Regions from separate parts of the Tardiphaga sp. 839_C3_N1_4 genome, predicted to be linked through region 2. Evidence: predicted binding sites of a transcription regulator. Region 2 holds the regulator's gene; the other holds the start of a gene.
The links. The regulator LexA, encoded in region 2, represses DNA repair genes until DNA is damaged. The targets are predictions, from matches to a motif close to TGTTCNNNNTGTGTTCNG.

Region 1 (4,483 bases), 2.1 Mb from region 2:
AGCAGCGAGCCGTGCAGGTTGAAGCAGCCTAAGGGCGGCACATCGAGAATGTTCTGCGGCAGGATCATGCCGTAGGCGACGACGACCGCAGCCTCGGCCTCATGTGCACGAAATTCGGCTTCGGCTTCCGGCGTGCGCAGCGTCTTCGGCGTGAACACGGGAATGCCGAGTCGCTCGGCCTCGCGGGCCACCGGCGTCGGCTGCAGCTTCATGCCACGGCCAGCGGGCTTTGCTTCGCGGGTATAGACGGCGACGATCTCATCGCCATGGGCCACGAGTTCAAGCAGCGTCGGCACCGCGAAATCCGGCGTGCCCATGAAGATCAAACGAAGCGACATGTGGAGCTTCCAGCTAAGAGCACCAGCCTATCCGTCATGGCCGGGCTTGTCCCGGCCATCCACGTCTTTCGGTTGCTCGCTTCAAGACGTGGATACCCGGCATTCGCCGGGCATGACGAAGGAAAGGTCGGAGAATTTACTCAGCCCGCTTCGCTAACTTGGTGAACTTCTTCAGCACCCGGTCGCGCTTCAGCTTGGAGAGATAGTCGACGAACAGCACGCCATTGAGATGGTCGATCTCGTGCTGAATGCAGGTCGCGAACAGGCCGCTGGCCTCTTCCTCGATGGTCTTGCCGTCGAGGTCCATATAACGGATCCGCACTGTCGCCGGGCGTTCCACTTCCTCGTAATATTCGGGAATCGACAGACAGCCCTCTTCATAGACCGAGAGTTCTTCCGAGGCCGAGATGAGCTCCGGATTGATGAAGACACGCGGCTTCTTGCCGTCCTCCTCATCGTCCTTCTTGGCGATGTCCATGGTGATCAGCCGCAGCGGAACCGCGATCTGGATCGCCGCGAGCCCGATCCCGGGTGCGTCATACATCGTCTCGAACATGTCGTCGGCGAGCTTGCGCACCTCTGACGTCACCTTCTCGACAGGTTTGGAGATCAGCCGCAACTGTTTGTCGGGCAGGATAATGATTTCACGAATGGCCATGGCGGCGATTTAATCTGCGCGCCGGTCCGGGTCAATCCGCTGGAAAAGCTGGACTTTGAAGGACGTTAACTCCCCGCTAACCATGAAAATTAAGGCGAGGTTAACCACGCCGGTTAAGGTCCGCTTGACCACATTTCTTAGGCTTGGAAATTTATCTTTCATTAACCATAAATGTTCCCTCTTCGTTCGCGCGACCGACCGAATCGGCTACAAGGATGGGATGAACGAGATTCTTTTCATGATCGGCGACATGCCGGTCACCGCCGGTGTGGCATTGATGGGCTTCAGTGCTCTGGCGCTGGGTTTGCTGCTCACCATCGCCATCATCATCGCTCGCTCCGGTAGCCGCGGCGCCGCCATGGCCATGGCACAGGCGATCCGCGCCGACGAACTGGAAGAACGCCTCAGCGAAGTGCTGAAGGCGCAGAACGAGGCCACCGGCCGCGTCGACGCCATGGGCCAGGCCCTCGCGGGCCGTCAGGCCGACATGGCACGCGCGGTGTCCGAGCGGCTGGACTCGGTGACCCATCGCGTGGGCCAGTCGATGGAACAGACCACCCGCAACACCATGGAAAGCCTGAGCGCGCTGCATGAGCGGCTGGGCATCATCGACAACGCCCACAAGAACCTCACCGACCTCACCTCGCAGGTGACGACCTTGCGTGACGTGCTCGCCAACAAGCAGTCGCGTGGCGCCTTCGGTCAGGCGCGGATGGAAAGCATCGTCAAGGACGGCATGCCGAACGGTGCCTATGCGTTCCAGCACACGCTGTCGTCCGGCAAGCGGCCGGATTGCGTGATCTTCCTGCCGGACCAGCGCCCACTGTGCATCGACGCAAAATTCCCGCTGGAAGCCGTTACCGCGCTACATGACGCACGCAGCGACGACGAGAAGAAATACGCGGCACAGCGGCTGCGCGCCGACGTGATGAAACATGTCACCGACATCGCCGAGAAGTATCTGGTTGCCGGCGAGACGCAGGATACGGCGCTGATGTTCGTGCCATCGGAATCCGTCTATGCGGAAATCCATGACGGCTTCGACGACATCATTCAGAAGGCCTATCGCGCCCGTGTGGTGCTGGTATCGCCGTCGCTGCTGATGCTGGCGATTCAGGTGATGCAACAGATCCTGAAGGACGCGCGGATGCGCGATGCTGCCGACCAGATCCGCACCGAGGTACTGAATCTGGGCGACGACCTCACCCGCTTGCGCGATCGCGTGATGAAGCTGCAGACCCATTTTGGGCAGGCCAATGAGGACGTCCGCCAGATCCTGATTTCCGCCGACAAGATCGAGAAGCGCGCCGGCCGCATCGAGGAACTGGATTTCAGCAAGAGTGAACCCGCAACGCAAGTGACCCCGGCGATCGCCAAGACCGCCGCCCCCGACATGTTCGCGCCGCTGCCGCGCAAGATTCAGGCGGGGGAATAGGCCACAGGCCGCTTCCCCCCCCGAATCTGCTAACCCTTCCCCATGACCAGCGCGCCTGACTCGTCCGAAGCCGCCCTCGCCTTGAAGCCCCGTGCCACCTGGCGCGAGAGCATGGTGGTGTATCTGCAGCCGCGGGTGCTGATCGTGCTGCTGCTTGGCCTGTCGTCGGGTCTGCCGCTTGCATTGTCCGGTTCCACGCTGCTGGTGTGGATGCGCGAATCCGGCGTCGATCTCGGCACCATCGGGCTGTTCGCTCTTGTTGGCACGCCCTACACGCTGAAATTCCTCTGGGCGCCTTTGGTCGATGCGCTGCATGTGCCGTTCTTCACGCGACAGTTCGGCCGCCGCCGCGGCTGGCTGGTATTTTCACAGCTGCTGCTGATCGGCGCGATCCTGCTGCTGGCGCTGACCGATCCGGCGCGCTCGCCGCTGTTCGTAGCCCTTGGCGCCCTGCTGGTCGCTGCCATGTCATCGACGCAAGACATTGTCGTCGATGCGTTTCGTGTGGAGAGCCTGCCGGAGAGCGAACAGGCGGCCGGCATGGCGTCCTATGTCGCGGCCTATCGCATCGGCATGCTGATCTCCACCGCCGGCGTGCTGTTTCTGGTCAGCGCCTTCGAGAGCACGGGCATCGCGCGCTCCACCGCATGGATGTGGGGCTATGTGGCGATGGCTGCGATGGTGCTGATCGGCACGGTCACAGCGCTTGCGGCCACCGAGCCCGAGCAATCCGCACAGGCCGAAGCGGCCACGCGCGGCGAAAGCGCCTTCACGCGCGTGTTGCAGGCCGCAATCGGCGCGTTCTCCGAATTCCTGGCGCGCAAGGACGCCTGGGCGGCGCTGGCGTTCGTGGTGCTGTTCAAATTTACCGATGCGTTTTCTGGCACCATGACCGCGCCCTTCGTGATCGATCTCGGTTTCACGAGGAATGACTATGCGGCCATCGTCAAAGGCGTCGGCCTTGCCGCGACGCTGATTGGCGGTTTCGCTGGAGGTTTTGTCGCGCGGCGCTATTCGCTTGCGGCGAGTTTGTGGATCGGCGCCGTGTTGCAGGCGGTGTCCAATCTCGCCTTCTCGTGGCTCGCCATCGTCGGCGTCAATCAATGGGCGCTGGCACTGGCCATCTCGGTCGAGAATTTCACCAGCGCCATCGGCACGGTAATCTTCGTCGCCTATCTCTCCGCGCTCTGCAAGAATCCGCTGCACACGGCCACGCAATATGCGCTACTCACAGCGCTCGCTGCGGTCGGGCGGACCTATCTGTCAGCAGGCGCAGGTTACGTTGCGCAAGCGACGGGATGGCCGATGTTCTTCGTCATCAGCGTGGTGGTCGCGGTACCGAGCCTGATCCTGCTGATCTGGCTGCAGCGCCGCGCGCATTTCGAGATGCTGGGGCCGGTGCGGGTTTAACCGAAGCGAACTCAGTTCGGCTTCGTCACCACGCTCCATTTCGTCACGAGCGCTTCACTCATCTGCCCGGCCTGCTCGGCGCAGGTGACTTCAGCAACCTTGAGCGCCACTTCCTTGCCGACAAGTTTCTTCAGCTGCGTGGCTTGCGCGTCATTGGCGACGACGATCTCGAAGGTCTCGGGGCCGGTCTCGAGGTTGCACAGACCGGCGGGGGCCGGCAGCCGGCGGGGCTCACTGACCACTTGATACACATTGGTGCGCTTGCCCTTGGCGTCACGGCTGCGCATGGCATTGAGTTGCCCGGTCAGCACATCGCCGATCTTCATCGTCTTCGGTGCCACCGGTGTCGTTGGCGCAGCCGGCGTTTCCGTCGCGCCGCTGGCAGCCGTCGCAAACAGGCCGGCCGCGCAAATCGCCGCCGCCCAGATCGGCAAAGCCTTCAAGTCATATCGTGTCATCAATGCTCTTCCAGTCTTAAAACAGCGTCCGCTGTCGCATCGCCGCCGACAACGTGCCTTCGTCGAGATAATCGAGTTCACCACCAACCGGCACGCCATGGGCCAGCCGCGTCACCTTCACATTGGCCTCCTGCAGGAGGTCGGTGATGTAATGTGCCGTGGTCTGCCCATCAACCGTCGCATT
Region 2 (4,483 bases):
CGCGCCGTCCGCCGCGAATTCGAGGAGAAGGAAACCCGCACTGAGCGCCGCTGGTTCTTCGAACCCTTCGTGCCCGAGCGCGTCGCTATTCCAGACGCATCCAGCGAAGGCGCTGTTCACAACGTGCCATGGGAAAGCGTCGGCACGGACCAGCTCGCCACCAATCCGTCCTATTGGCAGCTTGCACCTGACGCCGCCTGGCATGGCTTCCCCGGTATGGAAGCCGGTTTCACCATGACCGATCCCAACAAGCTGACGGTGCTGACACCCGGCTTCGATCGCACCACCGGCGCCTATGCCGATCACGGTATCCCTGCTCCGGTGGTGGCCCAGTTCCTGCGCGAGAACCGCATCGTGCCCGAGAAGAACGATCTCAACTCGCTGCTCTTCCTGCTGACGCCCGGCGTGGAAGCCAGCAAGGCCGGCACGCTGATCAGCGGTCTCGTGGCGTTCAAGAAGCTACACGACGACAACGCGCTGCTGGAAGACGTCATCCCGGAATTCGCGCGGCGCAGGCCGGCGCGTTATGCGGGCATACGCCTGCGGGATCTGTGCGGCGACATGCACCGGTTCTTCCGCGAGGCCAATGTGAGCGAACTCCAGACCAAACAGTTCGCCGCCGATCACTTGCCGGAGATCGCCATGTCGCCCCATGATGCCGCGCGCTGTCTGGTGCGCAACGACGTCGACTACCTCCCTATCGATGAGATCTTCGGGCGGGTCGCGACGACGCCGTTCGTGGTCTATCCGCCCGGCATCGCCACGATCGTGCCGGGCGAGCGGCTCACCGAACGCTCCAAGCCGATGATCGATTACCTCAAGATGTTTGAGACCTGCTTCAACACCTTCCCGGGCTTCGACGTCGAAATCCAGGGCATCTACCGCAAGGTCGACGCCAATGGCCGGATCCGACTTTACACTTATGTGGTCTCCGAATAGGGAGCACGTAAGGAGCCTGATTTGCAAACGGAACTCGAACAGCCGGTCGTCATACGACCCTCGCGCGACACCGACGTCGATGCCATGCTGGCGATCTATCGCCGGCACATCCGGCAAGGCGTCGAGGAAGGCGTCAGCGACGCCGACACGCCGCAGCCCGACGATCTCAGAGACCGGCGCAAGAATCTGCGCAGCAAGCGATTTCCGCACCTCGTCGCCACGCAAGGCGGCGAGGTCGTGGGCTACGCCTATGTGGTGCTGTTCCGCAAGCGACCGGCCTATCGCTACACGGTCAAGCATTCGATCTACATCCACCACGGACATGTCGGCCGAGGCATCGGCCGCCTGTTGATGCGCGAACTGATCGACGTCTGCGCGGCGGCCGGCTTCCGGCAGATCATCGGCTATATCGATGCCGACAACACGGCCTCCCTCGGCCTTCATGAGAGCTTCGGCTTTGCCCGCGTCGGCTTGCTGCCCGGCGTCGCCTATCGCTCCGGCCGCTGGGCCGACACGATCATGGTTCAGCGCTCGCTGGCGACCGGCTCCACGACACCGCCGCCGCCCGTTGGGCGCATGACGTCTGCGTAGCCCAGGCGACCGGGAAGCATTTTCCGTATCCGTCGAGGATCGACGACTGGTGAGGAACAACCTCCTCAAACCTCCCTCAACGTGCGTTCTGTTGACGGCAAATTAAGCATTGCAGAACACATATGGAACATATAGTGTTCGTTCATGATTTGTTTCGAGATTCTGTGGCTTTGAGTAGTTTGAGAGTGCCCGAACTCGCGCAACCGATCTTCGAACGATCGTCTCTGGATTGAGGCTCACTGTTCGAAGGCCCTTTGAAACGCACGCGGCGGCCGACACCGTCAACTGAGGATGGCTTCAGATGCTCACGCGCAAACAATACGAACTCCTGCGATTCATCGATCAACGGTTGAAGGAAGCCGGCGTCCCGCCCTCCTTCGACGAGATGAAGGATGCGCTCGACCTGCGCTCGAAGTCCGGCATCCATCGTCTGATCACAGCGCTGGAAGAACGCGGCTTCATACGCCGTCTACCCAATCGCGCCCGTGCCATCGAAGTCATCAAGCTGCCAGAGCTCGGCGCGCCGGTCACCGGCGGTACCGGACGCCGCGGCTTTACGCCCAGCGTCATCGAAGGCACGCTTGGCAAGGTGCGTTCGGCCGCCAGCATCGCTAGCCACAGCGGCGATGATGACAACGGCCGCACGGTTGCTATCCCGGTCATGGGCCGGATCGCGGCCGGTACGCCGATCGAGGCGCTGCAGACCCGCAGCCACACCATCAGCATGCCCGCCGACATGCTCGGCTCCGGCGAACATTATGCGCTCGAAGTGCGCGGCGATTCCATGCAGGACGCCGGCATTCTCGACGGCGATACCGTGTTGATCCAGCGCAACGAAAGCGCCGACACCGGCGACATCGTGGTGGCCCTGATCGACGATGAGGAAGCCACGTTGAAGCGCTTCCGCCGCCGCGGCGCGTCGATCGCGCTGGAGCCCGCCAACGATGCTTACGAAGTCCGCATCCTGCCGCCCAACCGGGTGCGCATTCAGGGCAAGCTGATTGGCCTGTATCGGCGTTACTGAGGCTATCGCCTCGGCGGATTACTGATCTTCGGATTGAAGATCGGTTTCCGCCGGCGTCGCATCCACCGGCCGGTTTTGCGGTGGACGACCGGTCTGGATCAGATCGTGCTGGGGCTCATCGGGAATTGCGCGCGACCACGGACGGTCCAGGCCCCGTGGCCGCACGGCATCGATGGTAAAGCCGTTCGCGGTTCGCTGCAGGCTCACCGCACCATTTCGTTGCAAGCGATCCTGATCGATCACCAGCGCCCTGCAATCCCTCGGCGGCTGTCGCGTCGTGACGATGAGCGCCGCTTTCTCGCAATCGTCGGTGAACGCGTCAGGCTGTAGAACCAGCGCCACCAGAGCGCCATCGGCCAGCGGCGTGATGCACCCGTCGCGGTCGCAGGACACACCGTGGCTGACGGAGGCATCGGTCGGCAGACGCGCATCGGCATCGCCGGCGAGCCACTCTTTCAGCAAAAATGTATCCTTGGCGCCGCGCATCACATGCAGGTGCCCGTCCCTGCCCCGTACCGCGACGCTGCGACCGTCCCCCGAGATCAATACATCCGGCTGCTTGACCAGCAACGCCCAGACAATCGAGAGTGCAAGCACACCAAGCCCTGCGAGGCGCAACGGCGTGCGCAGCAATCCCAGCACGATGATGCCGATACTGGCTGATATCAGCGGTCCGGTGCCGAACACCGGCATTCGGCCGATGGCGCCGGGCAAGGCTGCCACCCATTGCGTGACCACGATCATCCACTGAATGCCGACATCCATCAGCCGCCAGAACACACCGTCAAAGCCGAACGGCATGGCCACCAAACCGAGAATGCCCGCCGGCATCACCAGCGCCGAGACCACCGGCATCGCGAGGAGATTGGCGAGAACGCCGTAAGGCGTGACGCGATGAAAGTGAAACGCCGCGTATGGCGTGGTGGCAAGGCCCGCGACCAGTGAGGCCAGCACGAGCATCACGATCTCGCGTCCGCCCCACAGCGCCACACGCGCGGTCGCGGAATGATCCGGCGAGGCAAACAGCGCGGGCATGCCGATCTGCACCAATGCGACCAGCCCCAGCGTCGCCGCGAATGACATCTGAAAACTCGGATGCATCAGCGCTTCCGGTGCGACGATCAGCACGACCATTGCCGCCACCGCCAGCGTGCGGAACGTCACCGCCCGGCGATCGACCATGACAGCGATCAGCACGACGGCCGTCATGAAGAACGAACGCTGCGTGGCGACCTCGGCGCCGGACAGCAGCAGATAGAACAGCGCCGCGAGCAATGCCGCAGCAGCAGCGACTTTCTTGATCGGGAACGTCACCGTCAGGACAGGGATCAGTGCCAGCAGCGCGCGGATCGCAAAGAACACCACTCCGGCCACGACCGCCATGTGATAGCCGGAGATCGACAGCACATGACCGAGGCCGGAGATGAACATCGCATCATTGATGTCAGCCGAAATCGCATCGCGGCGGCCTGTGAGCAGCGCCGTGGCAATGGCGCGGCTATCGCCCGAGAGCACAGTGCGGATCCGCGCATCGATGGCGTCGCGTAGCCCCTGCATGGTCGCCGAATAGCGTAGCGCCACACTCGGCAGTATCGGCGGATCGACTGCCTTGATGCCGCCCATCACGAAGCCAGATGCGCCGATCCCTTGAAAGTACAGATCGCGTCCGAAATCGTAACTCCCCGGCCGGAGCGGCGACAACGGCGGCTGCAGCCTTGCCTTCAATTCGACGAAGCTGCCGACGACAGGCGCCGTGCCCTTCTCACCGACAGCCGCACACGGGCGAGCTTCGGTGCGACGCGCGGGCTGTCCATTGTGGCAACGCGCAGCACGAAGCGATCCGTGCGCTCCCGTTCCTCGTGAGTTTCGACGAAGCCGGTAAGCGCGACGGAATAGAGCGGCTTCGCCAGAACCTCATGAGCCACACGC

Region 1: the regulator LexA is predicted to act here: its motif matches at 1,169-1,186, upstream of AB8A38_RS16175 (DNA recombination protein RmuC).

The regions. Positions count from the first base shown of each region.
Region 1 is NZ_JBPWQD010000001.1:3,363,585-3,368,067, forward strand. It holds gene fmt (methionyl-tRNA formyltransferase) at 1-338, opposite strand, end outside; gene def (peptide deformylase) at 475-996, opposite strand; gene AB8A38_RS16175 (DNA recombination protein RmuC) at 1,217-2,431, shown strand; gene AB8A38_RS16180 (AmpG family muropeptide MFS transporter) at 2,474-3,841, shown strand; gene AB8A38_RS16185 (hypothetical protein) at 3,853-4,299, opposite strand; gene recR (recombination mediator RecR) at 4,316-4,483, opposite strand, start outside.
Region 2 is NZ_JBPWQD010000001.1:1,259,033-1,263,515, forward strand. It holds gene AB8A38_RS06350 (Orn/Lys/Arg decarboxylase N-terminal domain-containing protein) at 1-939, shown strand, start outside; gene AB8A38_RS06355 (GNAT family N-acetyltransferase) at 961-1,530, shown strand; gene lexA (transcriptional repressor LexA) at 1,832-2,554, shown strand; partial or broken gene AB8A38_RS06365 (ComEC/Rec2 family competence protein) at 2,573-4,483, opposite strand, start outside.